2 regions of the Kluyvera sp. 142486 genome follow, and region 1 is predicted to be linked to the other one. Evidence: predicted binding sites of a transcription regulator. Region 1 holds the regulator's gene; the other holds the start of a gene.

What was found. The regulator PhoB, encoded in region 1, activates phosphate uptake and scavenging genes when phosphate is short. The targets are predictions, from matches to a motif close to CTGTCATAAAACTGNCNNAT.
Region 2: the regulator PhoB is predicted to act here: its motif matches at 9,350-9,369, upstream of pstS (phosphate ABC transporter substrate-binding protein PstS).

What each region holds. Positions count from the first base shown of each region.
Region 1 is NZ_JBKHUI010000002.1:195,773-206,828, reverse strand. Features, by position in the region: gene sbcC (exonuclease subunit SbcC) at 56-3,196, opposite strand; gene sbcD (exonuclease subunit SbcD) at 3,193-4,395, opposite strand; gene phoB (phosphate response regulator transcription factor PhoB) at 4,587-5,276, shown strand; gene phoR (phosphate regulon sensor histidine kinase PhoR) at 5,298-6,593, shown strand; gene brnQ (branched-chain amino acid transporter carrier protein BrnQ) at 7,003-8,322, shown strand; gene proY (proline-specific permease ProY) at 8,451-9,803, shown strand; gene malZ (maltodextrin glucosidase) at 10,004-11,056, shown strand, end outside.
Region 2 is NZ_JBKHUI010000017.1:4,981-16,036, reverse strand. Features, by position in the region: gene ACLGE8_RS17730 (carbohydrate porin) at 1-1,420, opposite strand, end outside; gene bglF (PTS beta-glucoside transporter subunit IIABC) at 1,517-3,376, opposite strand; gene bglG (transcriptional antiterminator BglG) at 3,505-4,341, opposite strand; gene phoU (phosphate signaling complex protein PhoU) at 4,662-5,387, opposite strand; gene pstB (phosphate ABC transporter ATP-binding protein PstB) at 5,401-6,174, opposite strand; partial or broken gene ACLGE8_RS17705 (hypothetical protein) at 6,222-6,314, shown strand; gene pstA (phosphate ABC transporter permease PstA) at 6,311-7,201, opposite strand; gene pstC (phosphate ABC transporter permease PstC) at 7,201-8,160, opposite strand; gene pstS (phosphate ABC transporter substrate-binding protein PstS) at 8,234-9,274, opposite strand; gene glmS (glutamine--fructose-6-phosphate transaminase (isomerizing)) at 9,572-11,056, opposite strand, start outside.

The DNA of each region.
Region 1 (11,056 bases):
CGCGACGCCACTTTTCACCCTCTCCCTTTGGGAGAGGGCCGGGGTGAGGGAAATCTCACGCTACGCTAAACATGTTATCCAACCGGCTGTAACCCAATCCGTTGATCTTCTTCACCTTAATCTGCACCGGGATCCGCTCCTTCATCGCCTCCACGTGGCTAATCACGCCGATGATTTTGCCGCTGGCGTTGAGCGTATCCAGCGCGTCCAGCGCCGTGTCCAGCGTTTCGCTATCCAGCGTGCCGAACCCTTCATCGAGGAACAGGGAGTCGATGCGCGTTTTATGGCTCACCAGGTCGGAGAGCGCCAGCGCCAGCGAAAGGCTGACGAGGAAGCTTTCGCCGCCGGAGAGGGTTCGGGTATCGCGTACCGCGTCCGCCTGCCAGGTATCGACCACTTCCAGCTCCAGCGCGTCGCTGACTTTACGCTGCAGTAGATAGCGACCGTGCAGGCGGCTGAGCTGTTCGTTGGCGAGCCACACCAGATTATCCAGCGTCAGCCCTTGGGCAAATTTGCGGAACTTATCACCCTCTTTAGAGCCAATCAGCGCGTTCAGATGCGCCCAGTCCTCCAGCGCGGCGCTGGCTTTTTCAATCTCCAGGAACAACGACTGCTGCTGCTGACGGTTCTCTTCATCCTGCTTCAACTGCTGGCGCAGCTCGCCCTGGCGTTCGCTGTTTTCACGCAGCTGGCGGGATATATGCTGGAGCTGCGTCTGTGCATCTGCCAGCGTCAACGCCTCGCTCAGCGTTTCCGGGCGCTGGGTTAGATGGCGCTGTAGTGCCTCTTGCGCCTGTGCCGCTAAGGTCTGGCGCTGCTGATGCTGCGTTTCAAGCGTCTGTTTTAGCTGCTCCAGACGCTGACGTTCATGCTGATCCAACAGCGCACTGAGGAAGTCCTGGCGATCGCTAAAGTGCGATTCGGCAAGCGCCTGGTCGAAGGCCTGTTCGGCCTGCTGCAGACGCTGTTTCTCCTGCGTTTCTTGCTGCTGGAGGGTGTGCCACTGGCTTTCCAGCGACACGCAGTCATGGTGCACCTGCTGCCAGCCGTCGAGCGCGACCGGTTGGGTGTCTTCAGGGTTTTGCACTGCAGGAAGGGTGTCGAGCAGCGGTTGGATCTGCACGAGCTGCTGCTGAATCTCCTGACTCTGCTTTTGCTGCTGCTGCCAGCGCTGGGTATCCGCTTCACGAGCAGCCAGCCAGCGGTGCGCTTCATCGGGCTGCGGAAGGGCAAGGCCGAAGCCGGCGAGCGTCTGGGTAAGCAAAGCGGTACGCTGCGCCAGTTCAGCCTGCTGCAGGGTGTACTGGGTGCGTAGCTCACGGATCTGCGCATCGAGCGTCAGGCGCTGGCTGTAGTGATAGCGCTGCTGTTCGGCCTCTTCCTGCGCTGCCAGCCAGCCGTTGATATCGTCAGCAGGCTGTAGCGTGATATCCAACCCCTGAATGACCGTCTGCCACTGTGATGTAAGTGCTTGCTCTCGCTCATAAAGCGTCTCTAGCTCGGCATTTTCCTGCTGCTGCTGTTTTTCCAGCGCTGCATGCTGACCGCGCAGCGTGGCGCCTTCTTCCGCCAGTTGGGCAACCTCTTTTTCCAGCGCATCGCGGCGGGTTTTGTTGGCATCCGGGGCTAACGCCTGGTACTCCGCCAATGCAGGATGGCTGGTCGAGCCGCACAGCGGGCAGGGCGCGCCTGGCTGCAAACGGGCACGCTCTGCCTCGAGGCGCACAATCGTCGCCTCCAGCTCGCAAATGGCATTCACGTCGTCTCGCTGCTGCTTTTTCTCTTTATAGACCTGACGGAGTTGGGTGAGCCCGGCGGTCAGCGCCTCCAGCTGTTGCTGGCGCTGTTGTTGCGCGTGCAAAAGCTGTTGGCGGCGCGTTTGCAGCGGTATGAACTGTGAATACAGCGCGCTTAGCTGCTGGCGCAGCGGGCGGCTGGCCGCATGCTGGGCGATTTGCCCGGCCACTTCTTCCTGAGTCAGCGTCAGCGCCGAGGGCGGCAGTTGGGCGAGCTGTTTTTCCAGCTCAGCCAGACGCTGCGCAGCGGTCTCCAACTGAGTGCGTTCGCGGGCCTGTTGGCTAAAGGCGCTACGCCAGCCGGTCAGTTCCCCCAGCCAGTGCTGGATGTGTTCGTTTTCCTGCAGCCACTGCTGAAGCTGGGTTTGGCTTTGCTGGAGCGTGGTGGCCTGCTGTTCGGCGCTTAGGCGAATACGGTCACGAAGGCGGCGGGAATCATGTAAGCGAGTATTTACTTGCTCCACCAGCTGGTGGGTTTTTGCCACCGTGGCGGCCTGCTCCTGCAGCTGAGTCCAGCGGGGGCGTAACGCTTCCGCAGGCTGCGCCCGGTTGAGTGCAGCAAGCTGTGGCTGCGCCTCTTCCAGCGCCTGGCGTGCGGCATTGAGCGACTGCTGGTGAATCTTCCCGTCCTGTTCCAGCTCCTGCTGACGGGTGAGCCACTGCTGATGCTGCGCGGCGACGGTCTGTTGCTGTTGCCACTGCTGCTCGTCAGAAGTAAGCGCCTGCAAACTCTGTGATAAGGTCTGCTGCTGCTCTTCGCTCAGCAGCACCACACCGCTGGCCTGCGCCTGAAGCTTTTCCAGCTCGCCGCGCGCCTGCTTATGTTTTTCAAAGACCTGCGCTGAAATCTGGCCATAAATTTCGGTGCCGGTCAGCTCTTCGAGTAACTCGGCGCGCTCTTTCGGTTCGGCGTTGAGGAAGGCGGCAAACTGGCCCTGTGAGAGCATCATCGAGCGGGTGAAACGACCGTAATCGAGGCCGGTCAGCGAGGCGGTCATCTCAAGTTTGTCTTTCACTTTATCCGCCAGAATTTGCCCGTCGCCGCAGCGCGCCAGTTCGACTCTCGGCGCCTGTAGGTTGCCATCCGGCTGGTTGCGGGCGCGGTTCTGGCTCCAGAAAGCGCGGTAGGCCACGCCCTGAACCTCGAACTCAACCTCCGCCAGACATTCGGCGGTGTCGCGGGTCATCAGATCGTTTTGCGACTGGGAGACGTTACTTAAGCGCGGCGTTTTGTGGTACAGCGCCAGGCAGATGGCGTCCAGCAGCGTGGTTTTCCCTGCGCCGGTAGGGCCGGTAATGGCAAACAGACCGTTGCTGGCGAACGGTTCCTGGGTGAAATCAATCTTCCACTCGCCCTTAAGCGAGTTGAGGTTTTTCAGGCGCAGGCTGAGAATTTTCATGGTTGTTCCTCCTCGCCAAGGCTCTGGAGCGTGTCATTAAACAGCGCGTGCAGGCGCTGCTGCTGTGGCTCCTCCAGCGTTTCCAGCGCCAGACGACGCTGAAATACCTCTTCGACGCTCAGCTCGCTCAAGGTTTCGCGCTCAAGGCTTGCCAGAATGCGCTGGCGCTGTTCACGACTGCGGCGCACCAGCAGCACGTCGACCGGCAGATCGTCGGTGATAAGCTGAATTTTACGTTGAATATCATGCAGGTACTCGTCGCTGGTGATTTCAATATCCACCCAGGTGCTCGGCTCTGCGGCGGCATCGCGCCATTCGGCGAGCTGGGCGCTGATAGCGTCAAAATCGCCCTTGATCACCGCCAGCGGCTGAGTTACGGGCACGGTAAGCGGCGTGACCTCGGCAAGCTTGCCGTCGGCGAAGCTCACCAGATTGACGCTTTTGGCTTTGCCGGTTTCATCAAAGCTGAGGGCGATAGGCGAACCGCTGTAGCGAATATGCTCGCTGCCGCCGATTTTCTGCGCCCGGTGGATGTGGCCCAGCGCGATATAGTCGGCGGGCGGGAAGTGTTGCGCCGGAAACGCGTCCAGTGTGCCAATATAAATGTCGCGTACCGCGTCACTTTTGCTGGCCCCGACGGTGGTCAGATGGCCGCTGGCGATAATCGGCAGCGTGGCATCGCCGCGCAGTTCGCAGGCCTGCTGGTATTGCTGTTGGTAATAATCGGTAATGCTCGCCAGCACCTGCTGGACTTTTTCGCCGCCGGAAAGCCCCGCCTGGCTGGTAATAATGTCGCGCGGGCGCAGGAACGGCACCGGGCAGAACACCGCGCCGGGCGTACCGTCGCGGCGGTTCAGAATAAAGGGTTCATGGCCGGCGCTGGCGATTACCGTGGTATTCAGAAATGAGAGAATATCGCGGGATTCATTTAGCGTCGCCACGGAGTCGTGGTTGCCCGCCAGCACCACAAGATGGCAGCCGGTCTGCTGCAAATTGACCACAAATCGGTTGTACAGTTCGCGCGCGTAGCTTGGCGGGGAGCCGGTATCGAAGATATCGCCCGCCACAATAATGGCATCCACCTGCTCCTGTTCGGCGGTGGTGAGCAGCCAGTTCAGGAACGCGTCGTGTTCAGCCGCGCGGCTTTTGCTGTAGAAGTTCTGGCCAAGGTGCCAGTCCGAAGTGTGGATGATGCGCATAGCGGTTCCGTGAGAAGTGGCGTAAAGTTGATTATAAACATCAGCCTACGTTGAGGTCGATGAGCGCGTTTTGCGTGTGTCATAAACGGTAAACCGCGATCATCTAACGGTCATGTTTTTCATAAATCTGTCATAAATCTGACGCATAATGACGCCGTATATAATACTGATGTCTAAAAACAGGGCAAATAATGGCAAGACGTATTCTGGTCGTTGAAGATGAAGCGCCAATCCGCGAGATGGTCTGTTTCGTTCTGGAGCAAAATGGTTTTCAGCCGGTGGAAGCAGAAGATTACGATACCGCTATCAGCAAACTGAATGAACCCTGGCCCGACCTTATTCTGCTCGACTGGATGTTACCGGGCGGCTCGGGACTGCAATTTATTAAGCATATCAAACGTGAAGCGCTGACGCGTGACATTCCGGTGGTGATGCTGACCGCCCGTGGTGAAGAAGAAGACCGCGTGCGGGGCCTCGAAACCGGCGCCGACGATTACATCACCAAACCGTTCTCGCCAAAAGAGCTGGTCGCCCGTATTAAAGCGGTGATGCGCCGTATTTCGCCGATGGCGGTGGAAGAGGTCATTGAGATGCAGGGGCTGAGCCTTGACCCGACCTCTCACCGCGTGATGACCGGTGAAAACCCGCTGGATATGGGGCCAACCGAATTTAAGCTGCTGCATTTCTTTATGACGCACCCGGAGCGCGTGTATAGCCGCGAACAGCTGCTGAACCACGTCTGGGGAACCAACGTTTATGTTGAAGACCGTACCGTCGACGTGCATATTCGTCGTCTGCGTAAGGCGCTGGAACACAGTGGTCATGACCGCATGGTGCAAACCGTTCGCGGCACGGGTTATCGTTTCTCTGCCCGTTTCTAATTTTTGACAGGAGTGTGACGCGTGCTGGAACGGCTGTCATGGAAAAGGCTGGTGCTGGAGCTGCTGTTATGCTGTCTCCCTGCCGCGATACTGGGACTGATTTTTGGTTATCTGCCGTGGTTTTTACTGGCGGCGGTGACCGGACTGCTCATCTGGCATTTCTGGAATTTACTGCGACTCTCCTGGTGGCTTTGGGTCGACCGAAGTATGACCCCTCCGCCGGGGCGCGGCAGCTGGGAGCCCTTGCTCTATGGGCTCAACCAGATGCAGCTGCGTAATAAAAAACGCCGCCGCGAGCTGGGTAATCTGATTAAGCGCTTTCGGAGCGGCGCTGAGTCGTTGCCGGATGCGGTGGTGCTTACCACCGAAGAGGGGGCCATTTTCTGGTGTAATGGTCTGGCCCAGCAGCTGCTGGGGCTTCGCTGGCCCGACGATAGCGGGCAGAACATCCTCAACCTGCTGCGTTACCCCGAATTTACCCAACACCTCAAAAAGCGCGATTTCTTAAAGCCGTTACATCTGGTGCTGAACAGCGGTCGCCATCTGGAGATCCGGGTGATGCCGTACACCGACCGTCAGCTGCTGATGGTGGCGCGCGACGTTACGCAGATGCATCAGCTGGAAGGAGCGCGGCGGAACTTCTTCGCCAACGTTAGCCATGAGTTGCGCACGCCGTTGACCGTGCTGCAGGGCTACCTGGAGATGATGCAGGAGCAGGTGCTGGAAGGGAATGTGCGTGAGAAAGCGCTCCACACCATGCGTGAGCAAACGCAGCGGATGGAAGGGCTGGTGCGACAGCTGCTGACGCTCTCTAAAATCGAGGCTTCACCGACGCTGGCGCTGAACGAGAAGATTGATGTGCCGATGATGCTGAAGGTGGTGGAGCGCGAGGCGCAGACGCTCAGCCAGCATAAGCACCAGTTCCACTTTGAGATTGATGAGACGCTAAAAGCGCTGGGTAACGAAGAACAACTGCGAAGCGCGATGTCGAACCTGGTCTATAACGCGGTAAATCATACCCCGGAAGGCACGTTGATTACCGTACGCTGGCAGCGCGCACCGCACGGAGCGTTGTTCAGCGTAGAGGATAATGGTCCGGGTATTGCGCCTGAGCACCTGCCAAGGCTGACCGAGCGTTTTTATCGCGTTGATAAAGCGCGTTCGCGGCAGACCGGCGGCAGCGGTTTGGGGCTGGCAATTGTTAAACATGCGGTTAATCATCACGACAGCCGGCTGGATATTACCAGCACGCTGGGCAAAGGTTCGTGTTTCAGTTTCCTGCTGCCGGAACGTTTAATTGCCAGAAATAGCGAGTAATTTCGCGCTTGTCAGCTTAACTTTCCACAGACCAGCCTCGGCTGGTCTGTTTGCTTTGCAGTCAAGTTAACGTCGCCTGATTATCGAACGTCTGATTATTTTTTGTTCGCATGATAAGCCGGATGTTTTTCTTAAATCCAGTTAATAAGTCTGGTTAATTTTTCACTATCGATATAATCATCTGGTTTTGCGATCCCGTGTTGCTTTAAAACGTTATAAGCGTTTAAATTGGCCCCCATGCAGTCGTAAACAGACTGTATATTCGCGGTAAATCAAAAAACTATTCTTCTCTACGCCGCGAAGGGAGCATATCCCGCTGAGTTTGTTGTTGGTTTCCTCTGCATCATTCCACAGGGGCCGACACGATAAATTTGTTTTACAACACCACATCCACAGGCAGTAGTTACATATGACCCATCAATTGAAATCGCGTGACATCATCGCTCTGGGCTTTATGACCTTTGCGTTGTTCGTTGGCGCAGGCAACATCATTTTCCCTCCTATGGTTGGTTTGCAGGCCGGTCCTCACGTCTGGACTGCCGCTATCGGCTTCCTGATTACCGCCGTTGGTCTTCCGGTACTGACCGTAGTCGCGCTGGCAAAAGTGGGCGGCGGTGTAGATAGCCTGAGCACGCCAATTGGTAAAGTGGCGGGCGTATTGCTTGCTACCGTCTGCTACCTCGCGGTAGGTCCGCTGTTTGCGACCCCGCGTACCGCGACCGTCTCGTTTGAAATCGGTATCGCGCCGCTGACTGGCAGCGGTGAACTGCCGCTGTTCATCTACAGCGTTATCTATTTCGCGCTGGTGATTCTGGTGTCGCTCTATCCGGGTAAACTGCTGGATACCGTGGGTAACTTCCTGGCGCCGCTGAAAATCCTGGCGCTGATTGTGCTGTCCGTTGCCGCCGTGATGTGGCCGGCTGGCCCAATTAGCCACGCGATGGAAGCCTATGAAACCGCTGCGTTCTCCAACGGCTTCGTTAACGGCTACCTGACCATGGATACGCTGGGCGCAATGGTGTTTGGTATCGTTATCGTAAACGCCGCGCGTTCCCGCGGTGTGACCGAAGCACGTCTGCTGACCCGCTATACCATCTGGGCTGGCTTGATGGCCGGTATCGGCCTGACGCTGCTGTACCTGGCGCTGTTCCGTCTGGGCTCCGACAGCGCGACGCTGGTCGATCAGAACGCCAACGGTGCCGCTATTCTGCATGCCTATGTACAGCACACCTTCGGCGGTGCGGGCAGCTTTATGCTGGCGGCCTTAATCTTCATCGCCTGTCTGGTAACCGCGGTGGGCCTGACCTGTGCTTGTGCTGAGTTCTTCGCGCAGTATCTGCCGTTCTCTTACCGCACGCTGGTGTTTATCCTCGGTCTGTTCTCCATGGCGGTGTCGAATCTGGGGCTGAGCCACCTGATTCAAATCTCTATTCCGGTGCTGACCGCGATTTATCCGCCATGTATCGCACTCGTAGTGCTGAGTTTTACCCGCAATTGGTGGCATAATTCGGGCCGCGTTATTGCACCACCGATGTTTATCAGCCTGGTATTTGGTATCCTTGACGGCATCAAAGCCTCTGCCTTTGCGGATGTGCTGCCAGCGTGGACTGCCCGTTTACCGATGGCCGAGCAAGGCCTTGCATGGCTGATGCCGACGGTTGTGATGGCGGTTCTGGCGATTATCTGGGACCGTACAGCAGGTCGTCAGGTGACATCAAGCGCCCACTAATCGGCGTTTGCATCAAGGTGTTTTAACCACGGAACGTGATGTTCCGTGGTTTTTTATTTTGGGTACTTTCACCTAAGTCGTTCGCGTTGCGGCGCGATGATGATGGGTATGACATGGCACTGGAAACGATGGAAAACAACAAGCTGAAGCGCGGGTTAAGCACCCGACACATTCGCTTTATGGCCCTCGGATCGGCCATTGGTACGGGGCTGTTCTACGGCTCTGCCGATGCGATTAAGATGGCTGGGCCTAGCGTTCTGCTGGCCTATATTATTGGCGGCGTTGCCGCGTATATCATCATGCGTGCGCTGGGCGAAATGTCCGTGCACAACCCTTCTGCAAGCTCCTTCTCTCGCTACGCGCAGGATAACCTGGGTCCGCTGGCGGGCTACATCACCGGCTGGACCTACTGCTTTGAGATCCTGATTGTGGCGATAGCTGACGTCACCGCCTTCGGTATCTACATGGGCGTCTGGTTCCCGGCGGTACCACACTGGATATGGGTGCTCAGCGTGGTGCTGATTATCTGCGCCATCAACCTGATGAGCGTGAAGGTGTTCGGTGAACTGGAGTTCTGGTTCTCGTTCTTCAAAGTCGCCACCATTATCATCATGATTGTCGCCGGTTTTGGCATCATTATCTGGGGTATTGGTAACGGCGGGCAGCCAACGGGGATTCATAACCTGTGGAGCAACGGCGGATTCTTCAGTAACGGCTGGCTCGGTATGGTGATGTCGCTACAGATGGTGATGTTCGCCTACGGCGGTATCGAGATTATCGGTATTACCGCTGGTGAAGCGAAAGACCCGCAGACCTCTATTCCACGCGCGATCAACTCCGTGCCGATGCGAATTCTGGTGTTCTACGTAGGTACGCTGTTCGTCATTATGTCCATTTACCCGTGGAACCAGGTCGGCACTAACGGTAGCCCGTTTGTGATGACCTTCCAGCATCTGGGGATCACCTTCGCAGCCAGCATCCTCAACTTTGTGGTACTGACCGCGTCGCTGTCGGCGATTAACTCCGATGTATTCGGCGTGGGTCGTATGCTGCACGGTATGGCTGAGCAGGGCAGCGCGCCGAAGGTGTTCGCGAAAACCTCCCGTCGCGGTATTCCGTGGGTGACGGTGATGGTGATGACCATCGCGCTGCTGTTTGCGGTGTACCTCAACTACATCATGCCGGAAAACGTCTTCCTGGTGATTGCGTCGCTGGCGACCTTCGCCACCGTGTGGGTGTGGATTATGATCCTGCTCTCGCAGGTAGCTTTCCGTCGCCGCCTGTCGGCTGATGAAATCAAAGCGCTGAAGTTTAAAGTGCCTGGCGGCGTGGCGACGACTATTGTCGGTATCGTCTTCCTGGTCTTTATTATCGCGCTGATTGGTTACCACCCGGATACCCGCATTTCTCTGTACGTGGGCTTTGCGTGGATCCTGCTGCTGTTAGTCGGCTGGGCATTTAAAACCCGTCGCAGCAAGTAATCTCCTCTATCACGTAGCCCGGACGAGGTGCGCTAGCACCGACTCCGGGGCTTTCCCTGCGTTGCATCGTTCGGCCGGGTTACAACGTTTTTGACCCTCCATTCTCCGCCCCCGTCCTCCTCCCTACAAAAAAATACAAAAGATGAGCAGGGTGCAATAGTCGTATGGCAAGGTGGGCTCACTTTGAGGATAGGGGATAGATGATGTTGAACGCCTGGCACCTTCCTGTTGCTCCCTTTATTAAACAGCAGCAGGACAAACTCATTATCACGCTGTGGCTACGTGGCGATGACCTGCCGCAGCGGGTGACGATGCGCTCGGAAGTGGATAACGAAGAGATGGCGGTGCCGATGCGCCGCAGCGGCAAAGCGCCGAGCCATAATATTGTGCAGTGGCGCGCGGAAATTAGCCTGCTTGAGGGCCAGCCGCGCCGCCGCTACGCCTTTAAACTGCTGTGGGATGACCGCCAGCAGTGGTTTTCGCCAAAAGGCTTTAGCGCCTTTCCGCCAGCCAAGCTGGAGCTTTTCGCCTTTGATAGCCCGGATGCAGGCCCGCAGTGGGTGACCGAACAGGTTTTCTATCAGATTTTCCCGGACCGTTTTGCCCGCAGCCCGACGCGCAGCGACCAGCAGGACAACGTCTACCATCATCACGCGGCCGGTCACGACATCATTCTGCGCGACTGGGATGAACCGCTTACCGCTGAAGCAGGCGGCTCGACCTTTTACGGCGGCGATCTGGACGGTATCAGCGAAAAGCTGCCCTACCTGAAAGCGCTTGGGGTGACCGCGCTGTACCTGAATCCGGTGTTTACCGCGCCAAGCGTACACAAGTACGACACTGAAGATTATCGTCAGGTCGACCCGCGGTTCGGCGGCAACGACGCGCTGCTGCGCCTGCGGCAAAACACCCAGCGCGAAGGAATGCGCCTCGTCCTCGACGGCGTGTTTAACCACAGCGGCGATACCCATGCCTGGTTTGACCGCCATAGCCGCACGACGAGCGGAGCCTGCTATCACCCCGATTCACCATGGCGCGACCACTACAGCTTCTCGGTTGAGGGGAAAGCGCTCGACTGGCTGGGCTACGCCAGCCTGCCGAAGCTGGATTACCAGTCTCAGGCGCTGATTGACGAAATCTACCGAGGCGAAGACAGCATCGTTCGTCACTGGTTGAAAGCGCCGTGGAATATGGACGGCTGGCGACTGGATGTGGTGCATATGCTCGGCGAATCGGGCGGTGCGAAAAACAAC
Region 2 (11,056 bases), on a different contig from region 1:
TCGTTTTGTAGCCCGACTCGTTATATTTTTTACCCTTCACATCTTTGTTCTGCTGAGTGAAATAGCCCAATTCAACGCCAGTTTGATTATATTTATCCCAGATATACGCCGGGCGAATTACCGCACGAATCGATTCGAAGTCAGAATGCGCGCCGGTTTCATAGCTGTATACGTCATCACCGAAGGAATAAACCAGTGCATTGGCGACAATGAAACGATCGCCAATATAAGTCTCACCCTGCGACGTTAAACGCACCGCGGTACCGTTGGTATGGTCGCCGTAATATTTACCGTTAAACGTGGTGAATGGACTGGAACCGGCATAGCGCGAGAAGCTACTGGCAATAGAGTTATTCGCCATCAGGAATGAAAACTCGTTAAAGCCCCCATTATCCAATTTCTGCATCAACGTTGTGCCCCACATCCAGGTGTCTTTCCACTCATAGAAACCGTTGTTATCTTCATTATATTTCTCTGAAGAACTCTGATTCGCCGCCACATAACGACCAGACACCATCAGCGTTGCCTTATCCCACAGCGGGATATCTTTATAGCGAACGTCCAGCGTATTGGTATTAATCTGCTGTTTATTCTCCAGTGCCCGATCGTAATCATCGATATCTTCACGTACCAACGCGATATCGAATTTCCCCGGCCCAACCTGCCAGTTTTCAAGACCTACGCCAGCGGCAGCGTCCGTGCGCTGCGTTTTCCAGTCGAGCATCTGTATTTCAATTTTAGGTGCGCCGTGTTTACCAACCCAGAAGTCGGCCTCGGGCGCAAACGGCAAGAACCCTTTGGTATTGACATACAGATCGGAGAATTGCATATAGTTCTCGCCGCCGGCATTGTCGCCAAACCAACCGGTAGAGTATTGCTGACCAACGTTGCCATCCAGCATCACGATGGCATCCACGCGTTTGTTTCCTTCCTGATACACGCGCTGTTTCAACTGCAGATCAAACCAGCCGCTGTATTCGTTCCCTAAGCGCCCCAAAGAACCAATCGCCCAGGATTTTGGTGACCCGTGAGATGCTGTTCCCCAGCCAGAGCGGTAGTAGCCGTTGTAGCTAAAGCCAATTTCATCCTTCACGAACTGACTAAAGTCTTTCATCGTCATCGAAGAATAAATATCACTGCCACCGGTTCCATTGCCATTGTCAGTTTTTACCAGCACCGCATCAGGTTTTGTTTTTGATGTCGCCACATCCTCTTTACGCACCTGATTAGCCACTATCGAAATATTTCTTTGACGCTCTTCATCTTTATATTTTTTTAATTCGGTTTGCGTTTCTCTTAATGCCTGTTCAAGAAGCTCAAGCCGTTGCTCAATGGTTAATGGCTTGGCAAAAGAGCAGGGCGAAAAAGAGAGTGGAGCCATTAACAGAATGGCAGAGGCAATCAGTTTTTTTCTAAACATAATATCCCTATATAATTAACAGTAAAATATAACGAACTGCCAGACATCATCCATCTAAACAACCACAACGATGGAAATATCCATCCTGGTTTTATGTTATTGAATAATAGTAAGTAACGGCTCCTGAATATTAACAGCATCGGCCTCCATAATAAGAACATCGGTATAATCATCACTATTACTGACTAATACCGGTGTGGTTAAATCAAAACCCGCGGCGGCAATCGCGGTAAGGTCGAAGGTGAGCAGAAGATCCCCCGCTTTGACTTCATCGCCAATATTGATATGGGCAGTAAAATATTGCCCCGCCAGTTTGACCGTATCGATACCCACATGAATCAGAATTTCGCTACCCCCATTGGATTCAATACCAATGGCGTGAAGCGTGGCGAAAAGCGAGCCGATACGCCCATCGACCGGCGATCGAACTTCACCTAGCGTCGGCACAATGGCGACGCCTTTACCCAGCATCCCACTGGCAAAGGTCGCATCGCTTACCGTTGCCAGTTCGACAACGTTTCCACTGAGGGGAGAAATGAGAACTTCCGGGCGGGGAAGCGCTTCCGTTGGGGCCTCAGTCGTCACCGATTTGTCTTTCACCGTCAGATTGAAGATGACAGTTCCGGCGAACGCACCGACTGCCGCAATGGCGGCACCAATTACGCTCGCCCAAACGGTGAAATCGACGCCGGTGGCTGGGATGGTTTGCATGAAGGTGAAGATGCTGGGAATACCGAACGAATACGCTTTTGTTTGTGCAAAACCGATGACCCCAGCGCCAATCGCGCCGCTCACGCAGGCAATAATGAACGGATATTTTCGCGGCAGGTTAACGCCATATACCGCAGGCTCGGTGATCCCAAATAGCCCGGTAATCGCCGCAGAGCCCGCAACGATTTTTTTCTGCCCGTCCCGCTCACCCATAAAGATAGCCAGCGCTGCCCCCACCTGCGCCATGATCGCTGGCATCAGTAACGGCAGCATCGTGTCATAACCCAGAACGGTAAAGTTATTGATGCATAGCGGCACTAATCCCCAGTGCAGGCCAAACATCACAAAGATTTGCCACAGTCCCCCCATCACCGCACCAGCAAACCAGGGCGCAGCATGGTAGAGATAGAGATAACCCGCTGCAATCAGTTCACTCACCCAGGTCGACAGCGGGCCAATCACCAGGAAGGTGACCGGAATAATCACCGCCATGCACAGCAGTGGAGTGAAGAAGTTCTTAATTGCCGAGGGGAGCCAGGCATTAAGCCTTTTCTCCATCAGGCTGCAAAGCCAGGCGGAGAAAATAATCGGGATCACCGATGAGGTGTAATTGATAAAGGTGATCGGCAGACCGAGAAAGTGCAACGCAGTCGGATCCGGCGCCTGTGCGCTCTCAAAAGCACGCAGAACCAGCGGGTGGACCAGCGCGCCGCCAACCACCATGGTCAGGAACGGGTTCCCCCCAAATCGTTTCCCGGCGGTATAGCCAAGAATGATGGGGAAAAAATAGAACAGAGAATCGCTCGCGCTGAACAAGAGCAGGTAGGTACCGCTTTGTTCGCTGGTCCACTGGCACACCAGTGCCACCGCCAACAACCCTTTGAGGATCCCGGTGGCGGCCAGTAAGCCGATTAATGGGGTAAAAATGCCCGAAATGATATAAACAAAACGGCTTAACAGGCCATCTTTACTCTCATCGTCCTGTGCTGCATGTTCAGTAACGCCGAGGCCGATCAGCGCATTCACCGCCGCAAAAACATCGGCAACATGATTACCAATCACCACCTGAAACTGTCCACCACTTTCCACCACCATTATAATTCCAGCGGTGTTTTTTAGCGCTTCAGCCTGCGCCAGGCTGTAGTTTTTTAACTTAAAACGTAAACGCGTGGCACAATGCATCAGGCTGATGATGTTATCCTTGCCCCCAACGCCAGCAACAATCTTTTTGGCTAATTCCTTCATGTGTGATCCTCAACCGCGATGCGGCAATCAAAAAAACCTGAAGAAAATAACCCCCGTGCGGAGATCATCTTCTTCAGGTTTTGCCCGCGATGCGGTAACAATGCTGAAGTTAAAACAGCGATGTATTATTAATGTTCTTTGCGAACCCGTTCGATATTAATTGCGAGAAACATAATTTCTTCAGAGGTTGTTTCTCGCTGATACTGATGTCGAATAAAAACAGCAATGCGTTCAGCGCATATCCATGCTTCAAAATAGTTCTGCTTTATTGTCTGTTGTAATGCCAGATCGTCATCGCCAATTGAGGCATGCTCAAATATACGGTAGGCGAAGAACTTCAGATGCGTTACCAGACGTTGATAACTTAAGCTCTTTTCCTGATACGTAATTCCAAACTGGAATTTAATCAGCTGTAGCAGCTCTCGCATAAGTTGAGTGATTTCTTTGACATCCTCCATATTTCCACTCATCTGGGCGCTCACCAGATGCATCGCAATAAACCCCACTTCATCCTTCGGGAGTTGAACCCCCAGACGCTGATGAATCACCGCCAGCGCCTGCTCCCCCAGCCAAAACTCTTTCGGATAAAGGCGCTGGATATCCCACAACAGGGCATTTGGCAGCACAATGCCCTGTTGTGCACGCGCAATGGCGAACTGGCAGTGATCGGTTAGCGAAATGTAGATACTGTCCTGCAGGTTTCCCAGTTTTTCCCTGGACAGTGCAATGATGACATCACATGTCGCCATCACCTCCGGTGGAATACGGCTTAACAATTCACTTAAATGGCTATTCAGTTCATGGCTGCTTAATGAATATGCTTTCTCAATGCCCGAAGCACTAACATATTCACCGACCCGCTTCTGAAAACCAATACCTCGGCCCATGACCACTTTTTCGCGCTGGTTTTCATCGACAACAACCAGAACGTTATTATTCAAAACTCTGGCGATCTGCATAATCATCTGTATGACCTTTTTTAAAAACAAAAAAAACCCGACATTATCAGTAAAAACTGACGCAATCAGGTTTTGCCTGCATAAGCAGTAACAATCCAGTCATTAATACAGCATTTGAATCTATTTTTATAAATATTAATCGAAATGGATTTTTGTTCTTTCCATATTAAAATGCAACGCCGAGAGTAAGGAAGTGTGATTAACATCCCCGATATCGTATTTGAGATTATTTTAGGAATATATAAATATTTAGATGAGGAATATAAGGATGGGTATTCATTAATATTCCCTCTCTTCAGGTGAAGAGAGGGACGGAAAAAATAGCATTACTCTTTCGGGTCTTTCCCCGCCAGCAGCTTATCCAGCTCATCGCCGCCCACGTGACGGAAGTCTTGCCCCTTCACGAAGTAGAAGATGTATTCGCAGATATTCTGGCAGCGGTCGCCAATACGCTCGATAGAGCGTGCACAGAACAGCGCGGTCAACACGCTTGGAATGGTGCGCGAGTCTTCCATCATGTAGGTCATCAGCTGACGCACGATGCCTTCATATTCCTGGTCAACTTTCTTATCTTCACGATAGATACGCACCGCTTCGTCAAGATCCATGCGCGCGAACGCGTCCAGCACGTCATGCAGCATCTGCACGGTGTGGCGGCCCAGCGATTCCAGGCTCACCAGCAGCGGCTGGTGCTGCTGGGAAAATTTCTCCAGCGCGGTACGGCAGATTTTATCCGCCACGTCACCAATACGTTCCAGCTCGGCGATAGTTTTAATAATCGCCATCACCAGACGCAGATCGCTCGCCGTTGGCTGGCGCTTGGCGATGATGCGCACGCAGGCTTCATCAATCGCCACTTCCATCATGTTGACGTGCTTGTCGCCGTCGATGACGCGCTTCGCCAGTTCGCTATCCTGGTTGTGCATGGCGGTAATCGCATCAGAAAGCTGCTGCTCTACCATGCCACCCATGGTCATCACCTGGGTGCGGATGCTTTCCAGTTCTGCGTTGAACTGGCCGGAAATATGTTTATTGAGGTTTAAATTATCCACAGTTCTCTCCCGATCAACCGTAGCGGCCAGTAATGTAGTCTTCAGTTTGTTTCTTCGCAGGCTTGGTGAACAGATCGTCCGTGTTACTGAACTCAATCAACTCGCCCAGATACATAAATGCCGTGTGGTCGGAGCAACGTGCAGCCTGCTGCATGTTGTGGGTCACGATCACCACGGTGTAATCCTCTTTCAGCTCGGTGATAAGCTCCTCGATACGCCCGGTGGAGATCGGGTCAAGGGCTGAACACGGCTCATCCAGCAGCAGAACTTCCGGGCGAATCGCGATGCCGCGCGCGATGCACAGACGCTGCTGCTGACCACCAGAGAGAGAGTACCCGCTCTGGTGCAGTTTATCTTTGGTTTCATTCCATAATGCGGCCTTGGTCAACGCCCACTGCACGCGTTCGTCCATATCGGTGCGGGAGAGCTTTTCAAACAGGCGCACGCCGAAGGCGATATTGTCATAAATCGACATTGGGAACGGCGTTGGCTTCTGGAACACCATACCCACTTTGGCACGCAGCAGGGCGATATCCTGGGTATTGGTGAGAATATTATCGCCATCCAGCAGAATTTCGCCTTCTGCACGCTGCTCCGGGTACAGTTCAAACATCTTGTTGAAGGTACGCAGCAGCGTCGATTTACCGCAGCCTGACGGGCCGATAAACGCCGTCACCTGGTTTTTGGCGATATCCAGGTTGATGTTCTTCAGGGCATGGAATTTGCCGTAGTAGAAGTTCAGGTCACGTACTGAAATTTTACCCGGGGTAGTGTTCACCATACTCATCTCAATCTCTTCCTCATCCAGCGCCGCATCCGCCACGCCGTAAAATGATGCCTGATGGCGCTACGCTTATCAGGCCTACAAATGTGTTCAACCGTAGGCCGGATAAGGCGTTTACGCCGCCATCCGGCAATTCTTCTTAGCCGTGTTTCTTCTTCGCGAAAATAACGCGCGCCAGAATGTTCAGCAGCAGTACGCACAGAGTGATAATCAGCACCCCAGCCCAGGCCAGTTGCTGCCACTCAGCAAACGGGCTCATCGCAAATTTAAAGATGGTCACCGGCAGGTTGGCGATAGGCTGCATCATATCGGTGCTCCAGAACTGGTTGGAGAGCGCAGTAAACAGCAGCGGAGCCGTTTCACCGGCGATACGCGCAATAGCCAGCAGGATGCCGGTCATAATCCCGGAGATAGACGCTTTCAGCGTAATCGCGGAGATCATTCGCCATTTCGGCGTACCCAGCGCGTAGGCTGCTTCACGCAAGCTATCCGGCACCAGTTTCAGCATGTTCTCGGTGGTACGAATAACGATAGGTACCTGCAGCAGCGCCAGCGCAATCACGCCCGCCCAGCCGGAGAAGTGCTGCATCTGCGCCACCACGATGGTGTAGACGAACAGGCCGACTACGATGGATGGTGCGGAGAGCAGAATGTCGTTAATGAAGCGAATCACTTCAGCAAGCCAGGATTTACGCCCGTACTCCGCCAGGTAGATGCCCGCCATAATGCCCAGTGGGGTACCGATAACGGTCGACCACAGGATCAGCAGGCCGCTGCCCGCCAGGGCGTTAGCCAGACCACCGCCCGCCGTGTTTGGCGGCGGCGTCATTTCAGTAAACAGCGCCAGCGACATACCGTCGATGCCGCGGGTCACGGTAGACATCAGGATCCACACCAGCCAAAACAGGCCGAAGATCATGGTGGCCATCGACAGCGTCAGCGCGATGCGGTTCTTCATGCGGCGACGCGCCTGCATTTTGCGGCGAGACTCCGCCAGCGCTGCGGTGTTTTGCATTTCCAGCGTCGTCATTAGCGTGCCCCCTCGTTTTTCGCCAGGCGCATAATCATAAACTTCGATGCCGCCAGCACGATAAAGGTAATCGCAAACAGGATCAGACCCAGTTCCATCAGCGCAGATACATGCAGACCCGATTCCGCTTCAGCGAATTCATTCGCCAGGGCGGAGGTAATGCTGTTGCCCGGCATATACAGCGATGCGCTGTCGAGCTGGTAGGTGTTACCGATGATAAAGGTCACCGCCATCGTTTCACCCAGCGCGCGGCCCAGGCCGAGCATGACGCCGCCTATGACCCCGTTTTTGGTGAACGGCAGCACGATACGCCAGATAACTTCCCAGGTGGTGCAGCCGATGCCGTAGGCCGACTCTTTCATCATCACCGGGGTTTGTTCGAACACATCACGCATAACGGCGGAGATATACGGGATGATCATGATGGCGAGGATACCCCCTGCCGCCAGGATACCGATACCAAACGCCGGGCCGGAGAACAGCGCACCGACAAACGGAATGTTAGAAAGGATATTGCCGACTGGCTCCTGGAAGTAGGTCGCGAACAGCGGAGCAAAGATAAACAGGCCCCACATGCCGTAAACGATGCTGGGAATGGCCGCCAGCAGTTCAATCGCGATACCTAACGGGCGTTTCAGCCAGTTGGGTGCCAGTTCAGTCAGGAAGAGTGCGATACCGAAGCTCACCGGTACGGCGATCAGCAGCGCGATAAAGGAGGTCACGAGCGTACCGTAAATCGGTACCAGCGCACCGTAGATGTCGTTAGGCGCATCCCACTCTTTGGTCCACAGGAAGGCGAAGCCGAACTTCTCCATACTTGGCCAAGAAGAGATGATCAGGGAGACGATAATCCCGCCCAACATCAATAGCACAATCAGCGCAGCCAGTCTTACCAGCGCGCTGAATATCATGTCACCCTTTTTACCCGGTGGGTTAAAAGCAGGCTTAGTTGCAGCCATAAATCACTCTTTCCAGTTTAAAATCCGCCACGACGCTTACACGTTGCCCGGCGTTTCCGCCGGGCGACAGTAATCAGTACAGCGCTTTACCGCTGCTGTCTTTCACGTTGGTTTTCCATGCAGCACGAACCTGCTCAACCACGCTCTCTGGCAGAGTGGCGTAATCAAGCTCGTTCGCCTGTTTGCCGCCGTTTTTATACGCCCAGTCAAAGAACTTCAGCACTTCAGCACCTTGCTCAGGTTTCTTCTGCTCTTTGTGTACCAGGATGAAGGTGGTGGAGGTAATCGGCCACGCGTTGTCACCTTTCTGGTTAGTCAGGTCCTGCGCGAAGGATTTGCTCCAGTCAACGCCTTTAGCGGCGTTAGCAAAGTTGTCTTCAGTCGGGCTAACCGGCTTGCCATCGGCAGAAACCAGTTTGGTGTAAGCCAGGTTGTTCTGCTTAGCATAAGCATATTCAACGTAGCCGATGGAGCCTGGCAGACGCTGTACGAATGCCGCGATACCGTCGTTACCTTTACCGCCCAAACCGGTCGGCCAGTTTACGGTAGAGCCCGCACCGATTTTGGATTTCCACTCTTCGTTCACTTTAGACAGGTAGCTGGTGAACACGAAAGAGGTACCGGAACCATCAGCACGACGCACAACGGCGATGTTCTGAGAAGGCAGCTTAACGCCCGGGTTCAGTTTGGTGATGGCTTCGTCATCCCACTTCTTGATTTTACCCAGGTAGATGTCACCCAGGGTTTTACCGTCAAGCACCAGCTCGCCGGATTTCAGGCCAGGGATGTTAACAGCCAGAACGACACCGCCGATAACGGTCGGGAACTGGAACAGGCCTTCCTGAGCCAGTTTGTCGTCAGATAGCGGAGCATCAGATGCGCCGAAATCAACGGTGTTAGCGGTAATTTGTTTTACGCCACCGGAGGAGCCGATACCCTGGTAGTTTACTTTGCTACCGGTCTCTTTCTGATAGGTATCTGCCCATTTGGCATACACTGGCGCCGGGAAGGTTGCACCAGCACCCGTCAGGCTTGCTGCAGCTCCAGCTGCGAAAGCGCTCATCGATAAGGTCGCGGCGACAACAGTTGCGACAGTGGTACGCATAACTTTCATAATGTCTCCTGCAAGAATCCGTAAATGATTGTTTAGTGGCTACGAGGAGCAAAATAGGACAAACAGGTGACAGTTATATGTAAGGTTTATTACAGTTTAATGACAACGAAAACCATGCGAAAAACAATATTATTAAACCATTATAAATCAGCTTGTTATAAAAATAATTTACAATGAAATTACAGTAAAATTTTCTTTTTATGACAGCCCAAAAATCACGCTTTATGACAGTTTCTGGTGATAAAAAAAATCCGGCTGTGCCTAAGGCAGAGCCGGATAGTTTTCAGGGTAACGCGATTATTCGACGGTAACCGATTTCGCCAGGTTACGCGGCTGGTCCACATCGGTGCCTTTGATCAGCGCCACGTGGTAAGCCAGCAGCTGCAGCGGCACGGTATAGAAGATAGGCGCAATCACCTCTTCCACATGCGGCATCTCGATGATGTGCATATTGTCGCTATTGCTGAATGCCGCATCTCTGTCGGCAAACACGTACAGCTCACCGCCGCGCGCGCGCACCTCTTCAATGTTGGATTTCAGTTTTTCCAGCAGTTCGTTATTCGGCGCGACCACGATAACCGGCATATCCGCGTCGATAAGCGCCAGCGGGCCGTGTTTCAGCTCGCCCGCGGCATACGCTTCCGCGTGAATGTAGGAGATCTCTTTAAGCTTCAGCGCGCCTTCCAGCGCGATCGGGTACTGATCGCCACGGCCCAGGAACAGCGCGTGATGCTTGTCGGAGAAATCTTCTGCAAGCAGCTCAATACGTTTGTCCTGCGACAGCATCTGCTCAATGCGGCTTGGCAGTGCCTGCAGCGCATGAACAATCTCATGCTCTACGGACGCATCCGCCCCTTTCAGGCGCGCCATCTTCGCCACCAGCATCAGCAGTACCGTTAGCTGGGTGGTGAATGCCTTGGTGGACGCCACGCCAATTTCCGCCCCGGCGTTGGTCATAAGCGCCAGATCGGACTCACGCACCAGCGAGGAGCCCGCAACGTTACAAACCGCCAGCGAGCCAAGATAACCCAGCTCTTTGGTCAAACGCAGGCCGGCCAGCGTGTCGGCGGTTTCGCCAGACTGCGACAGAGTGATGACCAGACTGTTTGGACGCACGGCCGATTTGCGATAGCGGAATTCAGAGGCAATTTCGACGTCGCACGGCACACCGGCCAGTGATTCAAACCAGTAACGCGCGACCATCCCGGAGTTATAGGAAGTGCCGCAGGCGATAATCTGGATATGCTCAACGCGAGATAGCAGCGCGTCGGCCTGTGGGCCCAGCTCGCTGAGATCCACTTCGCCGTGGCTGATACGCCCGGTTAAGGTGTTTTTGATGGCGTTCGGCTGTTCGTAGATCTCTTTCTGCATGTAGTGGCGATAGATACCTTTATCGCCCGCATCGTATTGCAGATTAGATTCGATCTCCTGACGATTTACGCTGGCACCGGACTTGTCGAAGACCGCGACCGAGCGGCGCGTCACTTCGGCGATATCGCCCTCTTCAAGGAAGATGAAGCGACGGGTCACCGGCAGCAGCGCCAGCTGGTCAGAGGCGATAAAGTTCTCACCCATGCCAAGGCCGATAACCAGTGGGCTACCGGAACGCGCAGCCAGCAGCGTGCTTGGGTCGCGGGAGTCCATAATCACCGTGCCGTAGGCACCGCGAAGCTGCGGGATAGCGCGCATCACCGCTTCACGCAGCGTACCGCCCTGTTCCATCTCCCAGTGCACTAAGTGAGCGATCACCTCGGTGTCGGTCGCTGAAACAAAAACATAGCC